4 regions of the Marinobacter sp. MMG032 genome follow, and region 4 is predicted to be linked to each of the others. Evidence: predicted binding sites of a transcription regulator. Region 4 holds the regulator's gene; each other region holds the start of a gene.
What was found. Region 4 encodes sigma-54, which starts transcription at its own class of promoters, with help from an activator protein. Its sites were predicted from a motif close to ANTGGCATNNANNTTGCTNT; they were not measured.
Positions count from the first base shown of each region.

Region 1: flgA (flagellar basal body P-ring formation chaperone FlgA) is a predicted target of sigma-54. The motif match lies at 2,360-2,379, and genes of this name have one in related genera.
Region 2: glnK (P-II family nitrogen regulator) is a predicted target of sigma-54. The motif match lies at 2,667-2,686, and genes of this name have one in related genera.
Region 3: ABNF92_RS00045 (PEP-CTERM sorting domain-containing protein) is a predicted target of sigma-54. The motif match lies at 2,260-2,279, and genes of this name have one in related genera.

Region 1 covers NZ_CP157802.1:359,337-363,545, forward strand. Annotated here, with positions in the region: gene ABNF92_RS01665 (MFS transporter) at 1-534, opposite strand, end outside; gene ABNF92_RS01670 (protein-glutamate O-methyltransferase CheR) at 537-1,364, opposite strand; gene ABNF92_RS01675 (chemotaxis protein CheV) at 1,402-2,331, opposite strand; gene flgA (flagellar basal body P-ring formation chaperone FlgA) at 2,520-3,221, shown strand; gene flgM (flagellar biosynthesis anti-sigma factor FlgM) at 3,398-3,724, shown strand; gene ABNF92_RS01690 (flagellar protein FlgN) at 3,732-4,202, shown strand.
Region 2 covers NZ_CP157802.1:1,795,708-1,799,916, reverse strand. Annotated here, with positions in the region: gene speE (polyamine aminopropyltransferase) at 1-794, shown strand, start outside; gene ABNF92_RS08325 (ammonium transporter) at 861-2,144, opposite strand; gene glnK (P-II family nitrogen regulator) at 2,219-2,557, opposite strand; gene ABNF92_RS08315 (accessory factor UbiK family protein) at 2,939-3,193, shown strand; gene ABNF92_RS08310 (YifB family Mg chelatase-like AAA ATPase) at 3,257-4,209, shown strand, end outside.
Region 3 covers NZ_CP157802.1:9,833-14,041, forward strand. Annotated here, with positions in the region: gene ABNF92_RS00040 (exosortase/archaeosortase family protein) at 1-1,190, opposite strand, end outside; gene ABNF92_RS00045 (PEP-CTERM sorting domain-containing protein) at 1,306-2,109, opposite strand; cyclic di-GMP riboswitch class I at 2,148-2,230, opposite strand; gene ABNF92_RS00050 (tetratricopeptide repeat protein) at 2,425-4,209, opposite strand, start outside.
Region 4 covers NZ_CP157802.1:3,684,951-3,689,159, forward strand. Annotated here, with positions in the region: gene rapZ (RNase adapter RapZ) at 1-80, opposite strand, end outside; gene ptsN (PTS IIA-like nitrogen regulatory protein PtsN) at 109-579, opposite strand; gene hpf (ribosome hibernation promoting factor) at 667-975, opposite strand; gene ABNF92_RS16975 (RNA polymerase factor sigma-54) at 1,076-2,596, opposite strand; gene lptB (LPS export ABC transporter ATP-binding protein) at 2,754-3,479, opposite strand; gene lptA (lipopolysaccharide transport periplasmic protein LptA) at 3,457-4,023, opposite strand; gene lptC (LPS export ABC transporter periplasmic protein LptC) at 4,007-4,209, opposite strand, start outside.

The DNA of each region.
Region 1 (4,209 bases), 900 kb from region 4:
AATCAACAGGGCTGCGGCCTGAACCACGGCGAGCCCAACCCAGCTGATCAGAAACGGATACCGCTCGGCTGCGCCGCTTCCCAGCCCTGCCACTTCGGGCCCGAGCCAGGCCGCGACCAGACCACCCAGCAGCACACGGGCGGCGGCAGAGCCGGCCATACCCGGTGCCACGGATTCCATGGCGGCAAACCGGTATTGGTGAACGACCGCAAGGCCGGTACCACCAACCACAGCCGCCAGACACAGTAGTGAAAAAAGACCGGACCAGGAGGCCAACGCTCCGAGAAAACCGGCGAGGATGCCCATGACCGCACCGAGCAGCATCACGCGCTTGCGCCCCATGCGTTCCATCAACCAGGTTGCCGGTTTGATGGCCAGTACAGTACCGACCACCACCAGACCGACGGGCAGCGTTGCATATTCAGGCGCTGGAGCCAGCAATCGTCCCTGGATGCTGCCGATAAACACAATAAAAGGCGCGGTGCACATGGCGAGCGCCTGGGCAGCAACCAGGACCCAGACATTAAGGGGCATGGCTACTTTTTCCTGTAGATGATTCCGGGATGGCACTGCACCATCTCGTAGAGGTGAGGCAAACCGTTCAGCGATTCGGAGGCACCCAGAACAAGGTAGCCGCCGGGATTCAGGGTGGCGTGCATCCGGGTAAGGATGTCCTTCTTGAGATCTGCGGAAAAATAGATCAAAACATTCCGGCACATCACGATGTCGAACTTGCCGAGCATGTAGCGCTCAAGCAGGTTCAATTCCTTGAACTCCACCATACTCCGGATTTGCGGCTTGATTTGCCAGCCGCCATTCAGGGACGGGGTGAAGAACTGCTTTTGTCGCTCCGGTGACAGGCCCCGGCCAATGGCGATCATCTCGTATTCACCCTTGCGGGCGACTTCCAGAACGCTTTTGGAGATATCCGTGGCCGTGATTTTCACGTCGCGAAGCTTCCCGGGCCTCGCACGCCGGAATTCTTCCACGATCATGGCGATGGAGTAGGGTTCCTGACCTGTTGAGCAGGCCGCCGACCAGATACGAAGGGGTTGGGCGGTTTTGCGCTCAGCGAACTCGGGAAGCAGTTTTTCCTGGAGAATCCGGAAAGGGTGATTGTCGCGGAACCACAGGGTTTCATTGGTGGTCATCGCATCGATGACCACCTCCTTCAGGCCGCCCCGCCCGGGACGCTTGAGGCGATCAAGGAGTTCACCCAGGGTATTCAGACTGTTCTCTTCGAGAATCCTGCGCAGCCTGCTTTTTACCAGGTACTGTTTGTTCTCGCCGAGTAAAATCCCACAGGCATCCTGCAGGAACGATTTGAAGGCTTCATATTCCTGTGGCGTTATTTCCGCTTTCATTGGATCTCTGTTCTGAGTGAATCTTCGAGCGGCGCCATCAACCCTGGTCGATGATCTCCATTACCCGCTCCGCCAGCTCGTCCGGACTGAACTTTGCCATAAAGTCGTCGGCCCCGACCTTCTTCACCATCGCCTGATTGAACACACCACTGAGGGAGGTGTGGAGCATGACAAACATGTCTGCAAGGGCCGGGTCACCTTTCACCTTGGTGACCAGGGTATAACCATCCATTTCCGGCATCTCGACATCGGAGATAATCAAAGAGAAATGATCCCGCGCCTTTGAACCGTCAGAAGTCACCTCCTTCAGGTATTCGAACGCCTGCTTGCCGTCGTTCTTTGTGATGACTTCCATCCCGATGGCAGTCAGGCAGCGCTCGATCTGCCGGCGGGCCACTGAGGAGTCGTCCACGACCAGCACCGGGAGATGCCCCGGGACGCGCTCGGCACTCTTGCTCAGAACCGCCTCGGTGACATCCTCACCAAGCGGAGAAACTTCTGCAAGAATCTTCTCTACATCAATGATTTCGACCAGCTTATCATCAATCTTGGTGACAGCGGTAAGGTACACATCGCGCCCTGCCCCCTTGGGCGGAGGCAGAATGTCCTCCCAGTTCATGTTCATGATCCGGTCGACGCCGGTGACCAGGAAACCCTGTGTCTTGCGATTGTACTCGGTAATGATGACAAAGCTGGTAGCCAGCTCTTCCTGAGGAATGCCGGGCAAGCCAATGGCCATGCTCAGGTCAATGATGGGGATGGTCTCACCGCGGCTGTGGGCGACGCCACGAACAACAGGCCGACTGTTTGGCAGTGACGACAGTTTCGGACACTGCAGTACTTCTTTCACCTTGAAGACGTTGATCCCATAGATCTGCCTCCCCCTTAAGCGGAAAAGAAGGAGCTCCAGGCGATTCTGCCCCACCAACTGGGTTCGCTGGTTAACACTGTCCAATACCCCTGCCATTTCGATTCTCCTGGCCTGCCGGAATTACAACGGCATATATCTTGCTGGTCACTGAATAATAGCGTGATTGACGGAAAACCGTCATATCAGCGGCGGATTAGCCCGTTTAACGGCCACTGCCATCGAATCCTTAGCCTGATTCGGGCTTTTCTGCCTTGTTGTTGACAGCATAGGACAAACTGCTACGTATGCGCACCACGAAATTCGTTCTGATACTGCTAATGTCTTGCTTGAGCGCCCCGCTGCTGGCTGACACAACCGCTGAACAGATTCGCCAGGCGACCCTGGAATTTCTTGACGGCTTCGCCACAGAACAGGCTGCAGAAGGCTATACGGTATCCTTTGAACCGGGCTCCATCGACGACCGACTTGCACTCGCGGAATGCGAGAAGCCCTTAAGTGTCGAATTCAGTGGAGATCCCTGGAAAAGCACCAGCCCTTCAATGCAGGTGGCCTGCGCAGGATCAAGGCCCTGGCGGATGTTTGTGACGGCTTCCGTTTCCATCCACGGGCCGGCCCTTGTGGCGGCAAGACCGCTGACACGGGGAGAACGGGTAACCGAAGGCCTCCTGACCAAGCAGTCCGTTGAAATCAATGCCTCCCGGCGCGGCGTCATTACCGATGCGCAACAGGCCATTGGCATGGAAGTACGGCGGTCGGTCAACGCAGGCTCGCTCGTTACGCCGGATATGCTCTCTGCGCCAAATGCCGTGGAACGGGGCGACCATGTTATCATCACCGCCAAAACGGGCGGATTCTCAGTGCGTTCTCGCGGGAAGGCGCTTGCCAGCGCAGGGATTGGCGAACAGGTTCTGGTTGAGAATCTGCGATCCTCCCGCACGATCAAGGCCAGCGTTGTTGCGCCGGGACATGTCGAAATCCCGATGTAAGGCCGGCTCGGCATGAGCTTGCCGGTGCGGCAAATCCCTGCCGGAAACCCGGTAGAAAAAAACAGACGAAAAAACTACTGAAAATTACTAAAGGTTTTCGCGGCGCCGCCGTTAAGAAGACATAAACTCGAGTAAGCGCTGCATTCACGTGGCGCGACAGGCAAGCAGGTACAGATATGTCAGTTGACTTAAATGGAATTGGCCCCGGCCAGGTCAACACCCAGAGAACCACGGCCGATAAGAGCGCAGGCACCCAGAACACCCAGCCGGCGACCAACGAACAGGCGAAAACCCAGGCCCAGGGTGCCCGTGGCGAGAACGTCAGCCTGAGTAATCAGGCCAAGAATCTCAAACAACTTGAACAGAAGCTGGGCGATTATCCGGAAATGGATGACGACCGCATCGAACAGATCCGCTCCGCCCTGGAGAACGGAACCTACAAGATTGACGCCGAGAAACTGGCCCAGAAAATGCTTGAGATGGATGAAAGCATTTTCGGGTGAGTAAACCATGGCCGCAATCGATGATCTGGAGACCCTTCTTTCTCAGGATGTCAGTCAGCTAGAGACGCTGGCTGACATTCTCGACAAAGAAAAGACATGCCTTGCCAGTTCGGACCTCCGCCAGCTGGAAACTCTGACCAAAGAGAAAAACGAGCTTCTGGGTGCCGTTCGCGAACGCGCCAAACAGAAAATCCGGACATTGGTCCAGATGGGATACCGCCCGGAAAGTGGCGAGCCTTCCCGTTTTATCCGTAGCGCCGGCTTTTCTGAGCTGTTCCAGCTCTGGCAGGAAGCGGATCAGAAACTCCGGGCCTGTCAGACGCTGAACCAGACCAACGGTCGGGTGATCAGCCATCTGCAAAAACGCCTGTCCCGGCTTACCGACATCTTCCGTGGCGCCACCGGTCAGCAAAAGCTGTACGGTGCCCAGGGCCAGCAGACCACAGTTTCCAGCAGCACAGTGCTTGCCAGCGCCTGAGCAGGGC
Region 2 (4,209 bases), 1.9 Mb from region 4:
AGGAGCAGACACCGTTCCAGAAACTGGAAATCTACGAGACCGAGACCTTCGGTAACCTGATGGTTCTGGATGGCTGCGTGATGCTGACCACCCGCGATAATTTCCTGTATCACGAGATGATGACCCATCCGGCCCTGTTCACTCATCGGGATCCCAGAAAGGTGGTCATTGTCGGCGGCGGTGACTGCGGCACCCTGAAAGAGGTGCTCAAACATCCGGGCGTCGAAGAAGCCTGGCAGGTGGAAATCGACGAGCGCGTCACCCGTATGTCAGAGAAGTATTTCCCGGAGCTGTGCGAAGCGAACAGTGATCCGCGCGCCAATTTCTTCTTCGGGGATGGCATCCAGTGGATGCGGGACATTGAGCCGAACAGTGTCGACCTGATCATCATCGACAGCACCGACCCGGTCGGTCCCGCCGAAGGCCTGTTTGCCCTGGATTTCTACCGCGATGCCATGCTGGCGCTGCGTGAAGGTGGCATCATTGTCCAGCAGAGTGAATCACCGCTGCTGCACACCCACAGCATCATCAAAGGCATTCACGAGGACATGCGAAAAGCGGGATTCGAGCACGTGCAGACCTTGCCATTCCCGCAGCCGGTCTATCCGACCGGCTGGTGGAGTTGCACCATGGCCAGCAAGGAGAACCCGGTCAAATACTTCCGTGAGGAAGATGCCAACAATCGGCCATTCGTCACCCGCTATTACAATGCCGGCGTGCATCGGGGTGCGTTGGCAATGCCTCAGTTCATGGTGGACGCACTGGAAGATGAGGTTCGACCGCAAGAAGCCTGAGTAAGGTCTGCAAACAAAAAAAGGGGCGCCAGATGGCGCCCCTTTTTTCGTGCTTCGTGTCAGGGTTTACTGCTTGCCGCTGACAAACTCCGGATAGGCTTCCATGCCGCACTCGGACAGATCCACACCTTCGTACTCGTCTTCTTCGCTGACCCGAATGCCCATGACGGCTTTCAGGATGCTCCAGACGATCAGGCTGGTAACGAATACCCAGACGAAGATGGTGAGCATGCCGACCAGCTGACCCATGAAGGTAGCGTCTGCGTCGGACAGGAGAACCGCGAAGATACCCCAGATACCAACCACGCCGTGCACAGAGATGGCACCGACCGGATCGTCAATGCGCAGCTTGTCCATGGTCACGATGGAGAACACAACCAGGGTGCCGCCGATGGCGCCAATGATGGTGGCGAGCAGGGGAGACGGGTCCGCCGGCTCGGCAGTGACGGCAACCAGGCCAGCCAGGGCGCCGTTCAGAGCCATGGTCAGATCGGCCTTGCCGAACATCAGGCGAGCTACGATCAGGGCAGCAATCAGGCCACCGGCTGCAGCCGCGTTGGTGTTCAGGAACACGTTGGCCACTTCATTGGCAACACCGATGCCACCCAGCTTCAGGGTAGAGCCGCCGTTAAAGCCGAACCAGCCCATCCACAGGATGAAGGTACCAAGCGTTGCCAGGGGCAGGTTGGCACCCGGGAAGGCGCGGATTTCGCCTTTGGCGCCGTACTTGCCTTTACGGGCACCCAGGAGGAGTACGCCAGCGAGGGCTGCTGCTGCACCGGCCATGTGAACGATACCGGAACCGGCGTAGTCACTGTAGCTCAGCTCGTACATGCCGAATACTGCGTCGCCGTTCCAGGTCCAGGAACCCTGCATCGGGTAGATGAAACCACACATAACGACGGCAAAAGCCAGGAAGGCCCAGAGCTTCATGCGCTCGGCCACGGCACCGGAAACGATGGACATGGCAGTCGCAACGAAGACAACCTGGAAGAAGAAGTCGGAAGCGCCGCTGTACTCACCCATGTCGCTGAAACCAGCTTCGGTAGAGGCTGCAATGACACCGGCAATGGCTGCGTCGTCCATCTCGGCCACAGTTGTGACGCCGCTCAGGAAGATACCACCGTCGTACATGATGTCGTAACCAACGATCAGGTACATGGTACAGGCGACCGCAAACAGGGCCACGTTCTTGGTCAGGATTTCGGTGGTGTTCTTGGCACGCACCAGGCCGGCTTCCAGCATGGCAAAGCCAGCGGCCATCCACATGACCAGAGCACCGCAAATCAGGAAGTAAAAGGTATCCAGCGCATACTGGAGTTCAAAAATGTGATTTAGATTGCTTTCCATATGAAGCCCTCCGCACGAGGCTTTTCAGGTTATAAAAATTTTTTGCGTTGGCTGTTCGAATTTTCAGAGCTGGTTCAGACCGCTTCTTCGCCGGTTTCGCCAGTCCGGATCCGGATGGCTTGAGCCAGTTCAGTCACAAAGATCTTGCCGTCGCCGATCTTGCCGGTGTTGGCTGCCTTGGTGATGGACTCGATGACCTGGTCCAGCAGGTTGTCGCCAATGGCAACTTCCACCTTCACTTTGGGCAGGAAGTCCACTACATATTCCGCGCCACGATAGAGTTCTGTGTGGCCTTTTTGCCGACCGAAGCCTTTGACTTCAGTGACGGTTACGCCTTGTACGCCAATCTCGGATAGTGCCTCACGGACATCATCCAACTTGAAAGGCTTGATGATCGCTGTCACAAGTTTCATTGCTTTCTCCTTGGTAAAGCCGTCCCAACAGTGAGGGCCCGTCGGCCGATTGTTGAGTTCGGGATGCTGCCACCTCGCACACCAATTGTGCGGATTGCGTACGAGAGCTTTAGCATCGGGTATGCCAACGCAAAAAATTACAATAAAAACAATTATATATGATATCCGCGTACCAGAATGGCGCAAACTTGTGCACCAAAATAGAGCGGGCAGCTGACCAGTGAGCCAAATTGGAGCGGGCTCTCTGGCCGGGCAGCCCCCATTATAGGGTCCGCAACCTACAGTATGGCAGGGGCTGCGATGTGATACACTCCCGCAGACCGGCAACAGGCCCTGTCTTTTAGTCGAAGCCGGACATTTCAGTGATTCGTGAGGTGATGTGTGAAAGGTCCACAGGATATTTTTGCTCAGCTGCAGGGCCAGTTTGGCCAGTTCGTACCCGACATGGCCCGCGCTGCACGGGAAGATTTTGAAACCCAGGCCCGGGCGACTGTGATGGCCGTACTGTCCCGCCTTGAGCTGGTGACACGAGAGGAATTCGATGCCCAGCAGGCCGTCTTGCTGAAGACCCGTGAAAAGGTGGACGCGCTCGAGAAGCGGGTGGCCGAACTGGAAAATTCCCTGCCAAAACAGTAAACCACGGACACGCCCGGCAGGACGCCGGGCCAGCAGTTCCGCTCATTACCATGGAAGGTTGTCATGCTTGCTATCGTTCATTCCCGCGCCTCAATTGGCGTGTCAGCGCCGGCCGTTACCGTCGAGGTCCATCTTTCCGGCGGTCTGCCGGCGCTCTCGATCGTGGGCCTGCCGGAAACCGGTGTCCGAGAAAGCAAGGAGCGCGTTCGGAGCGCTCTCCTGAACGCCGGCTTCGAGTTTCCTGCCCGCAGAATCACCATTAATCTTGCGCCTGCCGATCTTCCCAAGGAGGGAGGTCGGTTCGATTTGCCCATCGCTCTGGGCATTCTGGCAGCCTCGGGACAGATCCCGGTGGAGAGTCTTTCCGATTGTGAATTTCTGGGCGAATTGTCCCTTGATGGTGCATTGAGGCCGCTCAAGGGTGTATTGCCGGCTGTGCTGGCGGCCCGGCAAGATCAGCGGAGTTTGCTGGTTCCGCATGGCAATGCCGAGGAGGCGGCCCTGGCCAGCCAGGGTGACGTTCTGGCGGCCGGCCACCTGCTGGCGGTGTGCGAGCATTTGAGTGGCCGCGCCCGCCTGGTGCCAGTGCCGCGATCCTCGCTGGAACAGGCGCCGGCCACTCAGGGTGAGGTGCCGGATCTGTCGGATGTGCGTGGCCAGCGGGTACCCCGAAGGGCTCTGGAGGTCGCTGCGGCTGGCAACCACAATCTTCTGTTCTTCGGTCCACCGGGAACCGGCAAGAGTATGCTCGCCAGTCGGTTGCCCGGCATTCTTCCGGGGCTGGAGGATGCAGCGGCCATGGAAGTGGCCAGCGTCCATTCGGTGGCCGGGCTTCCGATTCGTTCCGGGGGCTGGCGGGAGCCGCCGTTCCGATCACCTCACCACACCGCATCGGCCGTCGCTCTGGTGGGCGGTGGAAGCAGCCCCAGGCCTGGTGAAATCTCCCTCGCGCATCGGGGCGTACTGTTTCTCGACGAGTTGCCAGAATTCGAGCGTCGGGTGCTCGAGGTGTTGCG
Region 3 (4,209 bases), 550 kb from region 4:
GCAACTCGCTCCTCAATCTGCCAAGTGGAGTTGTCGAACATGGTTGGCAGGTAAGGTACCAGCTTATCATCTGCTGTGGTTTTCTGACTTTGCGCGAGAGAAACCGAGGTATTGCCGGCTTTGAGGATTTTCTGGTCGAGATATGAAGGCAGGCTGATTGGCAAGGGCAGGTCATTGCTCTCTCCACGTGCCTGAAAGCCATCGAGTTCCAGAGTCCAGGCGGGCTGTTGTCCGGCGCTTGTTTGTGCAAGTGTAAGTGCCACGGGGCCGAGTAGCATGGCAATGATGAGTGCCGGAATGCCAGCTTTGGCAATGTTTAGCCTGATAGCTGTGGGCTGCTGGTTGGCCTTGCTTCTCTTGCGAACGGGTGAGAAATACAGAGCCGGCAGAATGAAAGCCCCGAAAACGATCCAGCCCATGGTTTCGTGGTCGGTGAGCAGGTCGCTCTGCATGTTGGTCTCATAGGCGACAAAAACCAGAATTGTGATGCGTACCCAGTTCGCGACCAGGCCGATCAGCATGGCGACGACGACGGTGATTAACCAGCCTTTCCAGCGGTAATCATTGAGAATGGAGGTCATCATGGCCAGAAGGATGGAAATGGCAAAATAACGAATGCCGGAACAGCCATCGGCAATCAGGAGTCGGCCGTAGGGCAGGGTTATGCTGTTTCCCTCAATCAGTGCTGTCATCCCGAACAATCGAACCCAGCTGCCTACAACAGCGCTGGCAAGCGATACCAGCGGCGGAACCAGGTCTGCCCAGAAAGGCAGTGAGAGTGAAAGAAGGGCAACATAAGGCAGAAAGCTGAGCGCCCTATGAAAGCCCAGCAGCGTCCATGCAACGGCCATTACGCCTGCCGGCAGAACCAGATAGGCGAGGGTGTCAATGCGGACCAGCTCGAGCAGGAGCCACACGAGAGTAACTCCGATGAGCGCGATGCCACCGAGCAGGAGGTATGGTTTTTGGATTACGCCGCTCGTGCTGCTGGCGGGCCTGGGCGGATGAATCACTAGCAGGCCCAAGAAAATGACGGCGGTGGCAAGGCCATGAGCCAGCACCTGCTCGAACTCAAGCCAAACGGTGGCGAGCCTGAACCAGGTTGGAAAGAAAAGTACGACGGCAACAGCCGAAACAACCAGAAAGGGTAGGGAATAGGGGAGGTTGTCGAATGTCTTCCTTAACATCATTTTTCCGCCGGACTACTTGGTCTTTGGAAGAATAACGTGATTGCTATTCCGGTAAAAGACAAATCAAAGCACGAAAAAAGCCAGCCGAAGCTGGCTTTTTCGCGACCTGTCGAAATCAGGCTTTCTGACGACGACGGGCTGCACCGAGGCCGGCAAGGCCGAGGCCGAGAAGGGCCAAAGTACCAGGCTCAGGTACGGCAGTTACAGACTCCATAAGAAATACAAAATCGTCGAAATCGCCGTCATAATCTGGATTGTTGGCGTTTAAGTCCTCAAATGCCATTATGTATTCGCCGGTTCCCAGCGGGGAGTAGTCAGTGCCTCCATTAATATCAAACCCAAGGCTTCCGTCACCTCGGTACGCTACCATGTGATCAGTCCCGTCGCTGTTCTTGGAAACCTCCGAGAAGAAGGTGCCGTCGCCGGAGTCAAGGTAGAAACCAAATCTGTTACTACTGAAGGTTGCTGACTCACCCAAGAGACCACCGCTGAACTGATACAATCCATCATTGAACTCGCCAGGCGTATCGTTAACTACGACTTCAAAGTTATTGGAAAAAGGAGGACATGAAGCTTCCGCCGTACCGCAGCTTCCACCCACGGGGCCGACGAATGGCACGTAAGCTGAGGCCTCGAATATACGAAGTCTGTTACTTGTGTCCGCAATATCGTAAATGCCAAAACTTGCGATGTTTTCGAAGTCTGCTGACTCAAACAACAGGCGAGCAACTGAACCATTTGACGCATTTATTTCCCATTGCTCATCCGGGGTGTGTTGAGCATTATTAACGTCGTAAAAGTTCCCATCACTCAGTGCGTCAAGTTGTGACTGGAGTGAATTTCCCTGAATTGCGGTCGCTGCAGCTCCGCAGGAGATGCTGCCCATTATAATCGCACTAGCAAGATGTTTTAATTTCATCGGTGTTCTCCGGTTGTTTAGCTAAAATCCGTATTTTGCTTTGCAACCAGGCTGTCTCTTATTTTTCTCGAGATCCTTGGCTTTCCGTCCCATTCTCGCGAATGGTTTGGCTCCCGACCGGGGAATGCATACCCGATCCTGTGATGTGTTCAAGCGAGATCTATGCCAACGATGTAAGGTTTTGATAAAGCAAAGAAAAAATAATTCTGCACATGCAGGGTGTAAAAAATTCCGACAACAGAATCACAAAGGCCGGAACGACTGCTCGTTCCGGCCTTTGTGATTTCCAGGATCTCGTTGCAATGTGAGAGTCTTTTACATTGCCCCTTTGACCGTTTCCAGATGCGACTGGATGTCTGCGTTATCCGGTGCAAGGGACAGTGCCTTTTCTATCACGGCGAGGGCGTCTTGGTGATTACCTTGCAGGTGAAGAATCCACCCATAGGTGTCTAGCACAGCGGCGTTATTGGGTGCAAGCTCGCGAGCTTGGCTGGCGTACTCTAGAGCTCGGGTTGTGTCATCCTCTCTCAACAACCAGGCGAGGTTGTTGAGTGCCGCAACATTGTTGGGCTGCTGCGCCAGAACTTGTTCATAGTGGGTGGCGGCTACAATCTCCTGATTGTTGGCCATCAGCCAGTCGGCTCTGGCCATATGCGCTGCCACACTGTCTGGCTCAGCCTCGAGCCAATCTTTGGTTAGCCCGTTGATGGACTCGGGATTTTCCATGCTGGCCAGTTTGATCAATGGCGGTATAAGGCGGGTATTACCGGAGGTTTCCCATTGTTCGCGCAGGTAGTTATGGGCAGCGGTTGTTCCTTGGGTGTCACTTAATACAGAGGCCCTAGAAAGAACAATAGCTGGCTGATTGCCAAACGTCTCCTCTAAGGCGTCCAATGCCGTGAGAGCTTCCTCGTATTTCTCTTCTCTTTGTGCAATGCCGGCTGGCATTAATGCGTATCCGAGGTTCTCCGGCTCCAATGCAATGGCCTCGGCAGCTTTGGCCCGGGCGGTTGCATAATCCCCGGAGCGCAATGCGGCCTGAGCCTCTGCCTGAAGGAGCTGCGCGGTTGCTCTGCGGACAGTCACAGACTCGCTGTTCTGCCAACCCTCAAGCAGGGAGCGAGCTGACTGGAGATCGCCTTCGCGGATGTTGACAAGTGCAGCGAGGGTGTCCGCATTCTGGGCAAGTTCCGGGTTTTCCTCACCGATTCCGACCAGCCATTGTTCCAGTTCTGCGAGGGAGTGGTTCTGAGCGTAGATCTGGCCGGCTTGCTGGAGGGGCTGGATAGCGTCTGGTGTGATCCTGGCAGCATTCAATAGCTGTGTAATGGCCTTGTCGTTTTCACCGTTTTGCGTATAGAGCATGGCAAGGGCGATTTTGGGGGCCTGCAATTGCGGGTCTTCGCTCACCAGGGTTTCTAGGCGTTGGGTCGCTTCAGCGGGGTTACCCATCCTGGCATCGGCCATGCTGGCCAGAAGCACCGCCCTTGGTTGATCACCGTAGCCATTTAACAGGGAATCCCGGATTTCTTCGGCCTCTTTAGTTTCACCTTGCTGAATCAGCAGGTTGAGGTAGGTGCCGGTGGTGTTCCACTCTGCGGGGTTCGCGGTAAACGCCATTCGCAACTGCCCTAACGCCTGTTCGGGCTGGTTTTTTCGGATATGGTGCTGGGCAAGGGCGAGTCGCAGGCGAACCCGTTCCGGTTGGTTACTGATCGCCTTGCTGAGGCTCGCCACGCCTGCTTCCTCATGCTCAGGGAGGCTCAGGGCGAGAATGCCGTGCATTGCTAACAAGTCATTGTCGTTTGGCCTTGCTTTGATTGCCCGGTCCAGATCCCGAAGTGCCTGCTCCCGGTCGCCCGTGTCGATCTGCGCCATGGTGGCCGCGCGGATAAACTGGGTGGGTGTTGTTTCCGGATCAAGGTTTTCTGTCAGCAGGCGGGTACCTTCCTCCAGATCGCCTGTTCCTGCAGTCAGGGCGCCCAGCATAAGAGCCACTTGCTCGTTATCCGGGTCAAGCTTGAGCATGTCTCTCAGTGTGGCTTTTGCTTCCTCAATGTTGCCATCCTTGATTGCAGCGATTACCGCATCGCCCTGTTC
Region 4 (4,209 bases):
TAGAACCCGAGGTCCTCCAGCACATGAAGCGCGGTACTTTTACCCGAACCGGACCTGCCACTGACGATAATCAGCTTCATGACCAAATCACCTCCACTGCAATGAAAATCAGCCGCCTGAGGCGGTCATGCGCTGGTACAGCGTGCCGGCGTCCTCACATTGCCGGAGGCGATCACAGAACGACCGCTCATTGAACTTCTCTGCCAGTTGGCTGAGCAGCTCCAGGTGTTCGCTGGTTGCCTCTTTCGGGACGATCAGGGCAAAAATCAGATCCACCGGCTGATTGTCGATGGCATCGAATTCAACGCTTTCTTCGAGCGTCATCAGCACGCCCACCACGTGATCAAGGCCCTCCAGGCGACAGTGGGGAATGGCGATCCCCTGGCCAATGCCGGTACTGCCCAGGCGCTCACGGGAAATGAGGTTGTTGAAGAGCTGGGTCTCGCTGAGCGTGTTGTCCTGGTGGTTTATTTGCTCGGCAATAAACTCCAGGGCCCGTTTCTTGCTGGACGCAGGTACCCTGCAGAGGGTGAGCTCCGGAACAAGAATAGTGTCTATGGTCAGGGATGTGTCGCTCATGGATCGACTGCGTTTCCGTTAAAAAAAAGGCTGCGACACGTTGTTCATGTCGCAGCTCGATTAGATGACTTGCATGAAAACAGCCAGTTAGCGAGAGCCGTTTCCGTGCATCCGGTCTACATTCTTTTCCTTGTGCTTGAGGATCTGGCGGTCCAGTTTATCGATCAGGGCATCGATGGCTGCGTACATGTCCTCGTTTTCTGCCTTTGCGTGAATCTCACCACCAACCACGTGCAACGTGGCTTCCGCAATCTGGCGCACCTTTTCCACTTCCAGGGTCACCTGGCAGTTACTGATGTGGTCGAAGTGACGCTCGAGCTTTTCGAACTTCTCTGAAACGTAATCTTTCAGTGCGGGAGTCAGTTCTACGTGATGGCCTGAAATATTGAGTTGCATAGGCGTCTCCTGTTGTCATCGTGCCGGCTCCCGGGAGCCGGTCTGGGTGCTGGCGCAGTGTGCGCCGGCGAATAAGGTGTTGCGTCCCGCACCGGGGTATTCAGACCAGCCGCTTGCGCTCGTTGGACGGCGGAATGTGCATGGCCTCCCGGTACTTGGCAACGGTGCGTCGCGCAACCTTGATTCCCTGTTCCCCTAGCATGGCTGCAATTTTACTGTCGCTCAACGGCTTTTTGGGGGTTTCCGCAGCAATGAGCTTCTTGATCATCGCCCGGATGGCCGTGGAGGAGCATTCGCCACCCTCGTCAGTGCTGACGTGGCTGGAGAAGAAATATTTCAACTCGAAAATGCCCCTTGGGGTATGCATGTATTTCTGGGTGGTTACCCGTGAAATCGTCGATTCATGCATTTCTACCGCCTGGGCGATGTCTGAAAGAATCAGCGGCTTCATGGCTTCCTCGCCGTGATCCAGGAATCCCTGCTGGTGTTCGACAATACGGGTCGCCACTTTCAACAGGGTCTCATTGCGGCTCTGCAGGCTCTTGATAAACCACTTGGCCTCCTGCAACTGATCACGCAGGTAGGTGTTGTCGGCACTGCTGTCCGCACGCCTTATAAGTGAAGCATAGCTGGCATTCACCCGAATGCGCGGGGCAATTTCCGGATTCAGCTCAACACGCCAGCGGCCATTGTGCTTGCGAACGATAACGTCCGGAATAACGTAGTCGGGTTCGGCGCGATCAATCACGTCGCCCGGCCGCGGGTTAAGGCCGGTGATCAATGCCAGGACTTCCCGCAACTGATCTTCTTTCAGACGGCTGCGCCGCAGCAACTGGGCGTAGTCACGGTTGCCCAGCAGATTGATGTAGTGGGTAATCACCAGTCGCGCCTGGGCCAGCCAGGGCGTCTCGGGTGGTAGCTGGTTGAGCTGGATCAGCAGGCATTCCTGCAGATCCCGGGCAAACACCCCTGGCGGATCAAAGTGCTGGAGGCGGTGCAAGACGGCTTCCACTTCATCCAGTTCCAGAGGGTCTTCCTCGTTCTCATCCAGCAGTCCGGCGTGGATTTCTTCCAGGGGGCTGGTGAGATAGCCGCGCTCATCCACAGCGTCCATCAGGGCATGGGCAATGGCCTGGTCCCGTTCACTCAGCGGGGTCAGATTGAGCTGCCATTCCAGGTGATCCTGAAGTGTTTCGGTGGGCGAGTTGCGGGTCTCGAAATCGTGATCGTTCTCGTCGTCGTTGCGGGCGGCCGGCGCGGGCGCGGACTGGTAGATGTCGTCCCAGGCGGTGTCTACTGGCAGGTCATCCGGAATGTTGTCCGGAATGTCGTTCTCGGAGGACCAGTCCGGACCGTTCTCTGATTCGTCCCAGTCGCTCGAAGGTTCCGGCGCGGACTCGGCCGCGGATTCTTTATCGTTAGTCTCGCGCTCGTCGTTCTCGGCGGTTGCGTCAGCCTGATCATCGTCCTCGGATGTCTCCAGCATGGGGTTGGATTCCAGTGCCTGCTGGATTTCCTGTTGGAGGTCGAGGGTGGAGAGCTGGAGAAGCCGGATCGCCTGTTGCAGCTGGGGCGTCATGGTCAGGCTCTGACCCAGCTTTAACTGTAAGGAGGCTTTCATAACCATGGTTCAGGATCCGTCACTCATCAGCGCTTTGTGTCATAAGTCGTGAAAAATTCTATATATGCCGGTTACTTGCCGTCGTTTTATTTTACCCTAGCAAGTTCTTTGCCGAGTTTACTTGCTACAGGTCATCAAAACAATGAGCCTTTCGGTGTCACAGCCTGAATTCATCGCCCAGGTAGACTTCCTTGACTTGCTGGTTGGCCAAAATCGCATCGGCATTGCCGGAGGCGATGATGTGGCCTCCGGAGACAATGTAGGCGTTCTCGCAGATGTCCAGGGTCTCTCGCACGTTATGATCGGTAATCAGAACGCCAATACCCTTGTCACGCAGATGCCGGATGATGTGCTTGATGTCGCTTACGGATATCGGGTCGACACCGGCGAAGGGTTCATCCAGAAGTATGAAGGCCGGTTCCATGGCCAGCGCCCGGGCAATTTCCACCCGTCGCCGTTCCCCTCCCGACAGGGCCATGCCAACGCTGTCCCGGATATGGGTTATGTGGAATTCTTCCAGCAACTCCTCGAGCTTTTTCTCTCGATCCGCTTTGCCCAGCCCCCGACGGGTTTCGAGGATCGCCATGATGTTGTCGCGTACCGACAACTTGCGGAACACCGAGGCTTCCTGGGGCAGGTAACCGATGCCTTGCTGGGCGCGTCCGTGCATCGGCAGTGGCGTAATATCCCGGCTGTCGATGGTGATACGGCCACGATCGGCAGGGACCAGCCCGACGATCATGTAGAAGCAGGTGGTTTTCCCGGCGCCGTTGGGGCCAAGCAGTCCCACTATCTCCCCACTGCGAATTTCCAGGGAAACGTCGATCACCACTTTTTTCTGCTTGTAACTCTTTGCCAGGTTACTGGCTCTCAGAACTGCCATCGGTTTCCTGTCTGTCAGTGCGTCTGTCGGCGCTGCGTGGCTGAATCACCATCTCTACCCGGCCGCTGCCTTCGCCCGTGTCGGCGCCGCCTTCAGCGGTCACTACCCGGCCGGCGGTATCATAATGAATGACGTCGCCGCGGAACAGGTTGCCATTCTGCTCGATGACTGCTTCGCGTTCAAAGGTCAGCCGACTGTCGGTGGCTGACCAGGTAATGTTCAGGGCGCGTGCGTCGGTTTCTCCTTCGCCCTCTCGCGCCGGCTGCCGATATCTGGCCGGGGTGCCGGAGGCTTCGATCCGGCTCAGCCCGTCCTCGGAGCGATAGAGGACTACCCGGTCCGCGTTCAGCCGGGTGTTGCCCTGCTCAAGTTCTACATCCCCGGTGTAGGTGGCAATGCCCTGACTGTCGTCGAGGCGTGCATTGTCTGCGGTAACCTTGATGGGGGTGTCGGAATCAAGGTCGAAAGCGGCCGCCGGGCCGGTCATCGCGGCTGTCAGCAGGGCAACCAGCAGGCGCCGGTATCGGTTAGTTTCCGGTTTCATAGCGTCCTTCCACCTGGGAGTTCAGTTCCAGAATCCGCTCGTCTATCCACGCTTTCATGCCCGTGGCCCGGGTAATACCGGTAACGTCGCGTATTTCTACGGGTGCATCTGTATATACCATGCCCCGGTCGTTATCCAGGGTCAGGGTTGATGTTGTCAGGGTGGCGTCCCGTTCTCCAATCGTGC